Regions from separate parts of the Paenibacillus sp. FSL L8-0644 genome, predicted to be linked through region 1. Evidence: riboswitches for the same ligand, from Rfam matches in the RefSeq annotation. Region 1 holds a riboswitch; the other holds the start of a gene.
What was found. A riboswitch is a leader RNA that binds a small molecule or an ion and turns the genes downstream of it on or off. The one in region 1 is predicted to bind thiamine pyrophosphate.

Region 2: linked by a shared signal. The riboswitch ahead of NSS94_RS05080 (ECF transporter S component) and the one ahead of NSS94_RS13150 (thiamine phosphate synthase) in region 1 are both predicted to bind thiamine pyrophosphate.

The regions. Positions count from the first base shown of each region.
Region 1 is NZ_JBBOYN010000001.1:2,941,397-2,944,561, reverse strand. It holds gene NSS94_RS13155 (ABC-F family ATP-binding cassette domain-containing protein) at 1-876, shown strand, start outside; TPP riboswitch at 971-1,079, shown strand; gene NSS94_RS13150 (thiamine phosphate synthase) at 1,345-1,938, shown strand; gene thiO (glycine oxidase ThiO) at 2,003-3,151, shown strand; gene thiS (sulfur carrier protein ThiS) at 3,148-3,165, shown strand, end outside.
Region 2 is NZ_JBBOYN010000001.1:1,129,996-1,133,160, forward strand. It holds gene NSS94_RS05070 (polynucleotide kinase-phosphatase) at 1-8, shown strand, start outside; gene NSS94_RS05075 (TatD family hydrolase) at 29-826, shown strand; TPP riboswitch at 870-979, shown strand; gene NSS94_RS05080 (ECF transporter S component) at 1,230-1,826, shown strand; gene NSS94_RS05085 (ABC transporter ATP-binding protein) at 1,826-3,165, shown strand, end outside.

The DNA of each region.
Region 1 (3,165 bases):
AATGTTATTTACCATCTTGAATTTGCCAAGATGACCCGTTATTCAGCTAATTATGAAAAGTTTCTCGAAATGGCGGATCTAAACAAAGCCCAGCATATTGATGCTTATGAGAAGCAACAGGATTTTATTAAGAAACAGGAAGATTTTATTCAGCGTAATAAAGCGCGTGCCTCTACATCAGGCCGAGCAAAGAGCCGTGAAAAGCAGCTTGATCGGATCGAACGTATTGATAAGCCTGAAGAAGCCGCAAAACCAACCTTTCAATTCAAAGAGGCACGTGCAAGCGGAAAGACGGTATTTGAGGGTATTGATTTTGAGATTGGTTATACACATGCCCTTTTGCCTAAAATGTCCATGACGATTGAACGTGGCGAAAAGATTGCAATTGTCGGCTACAATGGTGTCGGTAAATCGACATTGCTCAAAACCATATTGGGAAAAATTCCGCCAATCAGTGGAAAAACCTATCAAGGTGATTTTTTGCAGCCCGCTTATTTTGAGCAGGAAGTAAAGGCCGAGAAAATTACACCGATTGACGATGTGTGGAATGAATTTCCGCATTTGAACCAGCATGAAGTACGAGCGCATTTGGCGCGTTGCGGTTTGAAAAATGAGCATATCACGCGTCCGCTATCTGCGCTCAGTGGTGGAGAACAGGCTAAAGTCCGTCTTTGCAAACTGTTAATGCGTGAAAGCAACTGGGTACTGTTCGATGAGCCTACCAACCACTTGGATGTTAAAGCAAAGGATGAGCTGAAACGTGCTTTGAAGGAATACAAAGGGACCGTATTGCTTGTATCTCACGAACCGGACTTTTACGAGGATTGGGTAACCAAAACGTGGAATGTGGAAGAGTGGTCAAGTAAAGTTAACTAAAATCAGCTAAATCCAGTTCCAGCAAATTTCACACGAAGTGGGGTTTGCAGAATTAGAAAAATATGCTAAGCTATCTTTAGCTTATACAATAAAATAGTCACACTAGGGGAGCCGCCCATGCGGCTGAGACGGAATAAATGGATTTCGGACCCTTTGCACCTGATCTGGGTTATGCCAGCGTAGGGAAGTGAGCGCCGTACAAACAAGGCAACACCATCTTTATTTTTGTTTGTGCGTGGGACGATACACGTATACGGATATCATGGTCCGTTCGATTATTGGACGTTCGTTAAACCACTTCCTTGGGGAAGTGGTTTTTTTGCGTTTCGTTCATTTTAAGTAGTTCGAGCTTCCGTAGACGATTCACATATAATCCCCTTTCATTCCTGCTGGTAGACGTGGCTGGCTAAGCTTAGATCCTTTAGTCCAATGTGAGGTGAAGACAAAATCGAATTACACGCAATTTCGATGGAAAAGGGCACTTTTGCACAAGCCGCCCAAGTGGCTGCTGTGATTTGTCCGTATGTTCATTATGTACACGCACGTTTAAAACAGAATGGTGCCTCTGCATTGCTTTCTTTGACTCGCAGCCTGGTGGAGCAGGAAGTTCCTTTGCAACAAATTGTAGTAAATGATCGTGTGGATGTAGCTTTACTTACTTTGGTCGGAGCCGTTCAATTACCAGCTAATGGATTACCTGTTGTGGATGTGAAAAGCCTACTTCCAAAGGGTACACGCTGTGGAGTGTCTGTACATTCCTTGGAGGAGATGCAAATTGCTGAGCGGGCAGGAGCGGACTATGTACTTTATGGTCACGTATATGAGACCCATTGTAAGCCCGGTATTGTACCGCGGGGTTTAGCTCAGCTTGAACATATTTGCAGACTGTCAAACATTCCGGTGATTGCGCTAGGCGGCATACAACCGCATCATATCCCGGAGCTTTATAGGGCCGGAGCAAGCGGAATTGCGGTGATGTCTGGTATATGGGAGGCTGAGTCGCCCGTTGCAGCTGCAATGGAGTATAGGCGAATGGCAGACCTTGTAGTTCACAGCCTGTAGCGAGAAAACGAGAGTAGAGGCAAGCTGAAAGCAGAAGGGTTTATGGAGAGGAGATACGGAACAAATGCTAAAGATACACACAGAGGAAAGAGTGATTGGACACGCTGAATGCTTGGTCATAGGTGGAGGTGTCATCGGCAGTTCCATTGCTTATCATGTGGCCAAGGAGGGAAGAAGTACGATTATGCTGGAACGATTGATCCCGGGTGAGGGAGCCTCAGGAGCAGCGGTTGGAATGCTGGCAGCGGAAAGTGAAGAGTTCACCGGCTCTGAGCTATCACGATTTGCTCGCATAAGTCGAGATGCATTCCCTGAGCTTGTCTGTGATCTAGAGCGTTTGTCAGGTATTTCGGTGGAATTCCGTACTGAAGGGTTTGTGACCCCTTTCCGTACGGAGACTGAAGGCCAAAAACGCTGGAAAGCTGCTAAAACGCGAGAGGGTGATTCTCCTATCTGGTGGGATGCGAAAGAATTGGCCCGACGAATTCCAGGTTTGGATGAACAAGCGATCGGGGCAATATATCGTTCAAAGGAGACACAAGTGGCTCCTGTCCAGCTTTGCCGTGCTTATGCAGGTGCTGCTGCGGTGCTGGGAGCAACGGTATGGTCTGGTACACAGGCAGAGCAACTGGTCATACAGGATGGTCGAATTTGCGGTGTCCGTACAGATAGTGGTTTTTTTTCCTGCGATCAGGTCATTATTGCCGGAGGCTTGGATAGCATGAAATTGCTAGCGCAGGTTGGGTTTGAATATCCACTTTATCCGGTCAAGGGCGAAGCGGTAGCGGTCTCCTTGAAGGATCACCCGTTAGAATATACCATTTATGCTGATGATATTTACCTCGTGCCTAAACAGAATAACGAGCTTTGGATTGGGGCAACGAGCCTTCCACATCAATATGACGAAGAGGTGACCGTAGGAGGCTTGGAGGGGTTGCTGGCACGTGCCTCTGCCTGGCTGCCGCGCGTCCGTGAAGCTTCTTTTATACGCGCTTGGGCGGGCTTACGTCCGCAGGCTGTATCAGGTCATCCTTTTATAGGCATTGTTCCTGGGGGCGAGGGCGTATATGCTGCAGTCGGGCATTATCGTAACGGTGTCCTGCTGAGTGATGCTACCGGGCGTGCGATGGCAGCTATGCTTAATGGGGCTTGTGCAGCAGAACTTGGGATAAGTAGTTTTTCTTCTGAGCTCCTCAAGGAGAAAAGCTTATGAAGCTGACGATTAAC
Region 2 (3,165 bases), 1.8 Mb from region 1:
GATTGTAGTTTGCGAGGGAGGGATTGAGATGGAAAGGGGTACACCGTTAATTGATATTGGTGTGAACTTGATGCATCGTTCGTTTCATGCAGATCGGGAACAGGTGGTAGAGAGAGCCGCGGCTGTAGGGATTTCACCGCTGATTATTACTGGGACCAGTGTCCGCAGCAGTCGGGAAGCTTCTCAGTATGCAGCGCGTTATCCGGGCAAGCTGTATGCGACAGCTGGCGTGCATCCCCATGATGCCAAAGACTGCAGTGCAGACACGATTCAGCAGCTCCGCCAGTTGGCGGGTCAGCCGCAGGTCGTATCCATAGGGGAATGCGGATTGGACTATAACCGTGATTTTTCGCCACGTGATGTGCAGCGCCGATGGTTTGGCGAGCAAATCCAACTGGCGGGTGAGCTGAAAATGCCGTTATTTCTGCATGAACGAGATGCACATGAGGACTTTGTCGCTATGCTTCGGGAGTATCAAGGGCTTGTCGATAAAGCGGTAGTGCATTGTTTTACCGGCACGGAACAGGAATTGCGTACGTATGTAGAAATGGGACTGTATATCGGAATCACCGGCTGGATTTGCGACGAACGGCGGGGGAAGCATCTGCGTGAACTGGTCAGAGATATTCCCTTGGACCGTCTGATGATTGAAACGGATGCTCCATTTTTGACCCCGCGTAATTTGCCTGTGAAGCCTAAAGAAGGGCGTAATGAGCCCATGTATCTCGCTCACATTGCTGCTACGATAGCCGAATGTACAGGTCGAAGCATGATGGAGATCGAAATCGCGACGACGGAAACGGCTAAACGTTTCTTCGGATTATAGGATTGTCAAAGCCATAGATGTGGTATATATTATAGTGAATTAAAAAGCATTGTCGGGAGCTTGAGAAAGTCAGGCTGAGAGGGTGGCCCTTGCCACTGACCGTGAAATCTGATCTGGGTAATGCCAGCGTAGAGAAACCAAGAACACTATACAGGAATGCCGCTTTTTTTTGCGGTTGTCGATAGATTCAATGTATGTCCTAGCATTTTACCTTGATCCTGACTTGGCTGGGTATCAGTGTAGTAGTTTAGACTACTGGTTATATAAGGCATATCGACGAATGATGTTTTGTATGGTGCTTCACCTTTTACTGCGCATAAAGCTTGCCTGGAGATTCAGCTCCAGACAAGCTTTTTTTCATGGCCAAGAGGCCAACTATAAGGAAAAAGGGGAGCACGCAATAATGAATACTGCTGTAAGAGCGTCCAAAGGGTTGAAACTGACGGATATTTTGGTCACGATTGTGATCGCTGTTGTGTTCGGGTTGATCTACAAAATATGGGGACCTGCCTATGATTTGATGAAACCATTGGGTCTACACGCCGAGCAACTGATGTATGGCATGTGGTTTATGGCAGGTACGTTTGCTTATCTCATCATTCGCAAGCCGGGTGTTGCGATTTTGGCAGAGGTGGCAGCGGCAACGGTCAGTGCTTTTTTGGGAAGCGAATGGGGTATGTCCACCTTGTACTATGGCCTGCTGCAAGGCTTGGGAGCGGAGCTGTTTTTTGCGGCTTTTCTGTATCGGAACGCAAACCTGTGGGTTGCTTCGCTAGCTGCGGCTGGGGCGGCTGTCACTTCTCTGATTTTAGACTTCAGCTACGGGTATATTGATCAGCTATCGACTTGGAACTATGTTTTGTATATTGGATTTCGGATGATTGGCAGTATTGTGATTGCCGGGGTATTCGCGTTCTATCTGGCTAAGGCATTGGAGGTAACCGGAGTCACGCGAAGTTTGAGGCCTGCAACGGAACAAGATTATAAGGGGCTGGATTGATGAGCCGGGCAACCGAAGATGTGGTGGCTTCGATCACCCGGCTACGGTTGAAATTCCCCGGTGAGCAAGAGCTGCTTTTTCACAATATGTCTTTGTCTGTCCGCAAGGGGGAAAAGCTGCTGCTACTGGGACCGAGTGGATGCGGTAAATCAACACTGCTCCAAGTGTTAAGCGGTCTGATTCCACGCACGATAGAAGTGCCTATGAAATGCGATGCTGCTGTAATCCCAAGTGTCTCAGGTATTGTATTTCAAGATCCTGATACGCAGTTCTGTATGTCATATGCAGATGAGGAACTGGCTTTTGTGTTGGAAAATAATCAGGTTCCCCGGGAGCAGATGCGATCCCGTATTCGCGAGCTGCTGATACAGGTGGGTCTATCGACGGATGATATACATATGCCCATTGGCAGCATGTCACAGGGAATGAAGCAGCGGCTGGCGATTGCGTCTGTGCTGGCTATGGAGCCAGAAGTGCTTTTTCTGGATGAGCCCACGGCTTTGTTGGACGAGGAAGGCACTACACAGGTGTGGGATACCATTCGCAACATTTCGGTAGACCAGACACTGGTGATTGTGGAGCATAAAATTAATGAAATTGTCCATGATGTGGATCGGATTGTGGTGCTTTCTGCTCAAGGGGAGATCATTGCAGATGGAAGGGCCCAAGAAGTATTTCATGTGCACCGGCAGGCATTGTCCGAGTACGGCGTGTGGTATCCGGGAGTATGGAATGAAGCGTCTTCGCCACGTTGGAGTGAAGCAGTGACGCAACAGAATGGTGCGGGGACTGATGTGCTGGAGCTGGAACATTTTAGCGGCCTCCGCGGTTTAAGTTCAGTGATTTATGTGGAGCATGCGCAGGTGAAGCCTGGCGACTGGATTGGCGTGGTTGGTGAAAACGGGGCTGGCAAAAGCTCGCTACTGCTCTCCATGATGCGCTTACTTCGCACACAGGGACGTTATAGCGTGCGCGGAATTGAGGCAGGCAGTACAGAACAACTGGCAGAGCGTATCGGGTTCGCGTTTCAAAATCCCGAGCTGCAATTTGTAGCGCATACCGTACGAAAGGAACTAGAGTATTCGTTACCCAAGAGCTTGTATACCGTTGAACAGTGCCGGGAACGGGTCGATCGGATGCTCGTACAGTTCGGACTGGAGCGGCTGGACGAGCGGCATCCGTATCAGCTTTCGTTAGGCCAAAAAAGGCGGTTGAGTATTGCTACGGCTATGATTCGTGAGCCGGAAGTGCTGCTGCTCGATGAACCGACCTTTGGGCAGGATGCGCGTAATACCTTTGTCATGCTGGATATGTTGGAGCAGCTGAGAGCGGCGGGCAC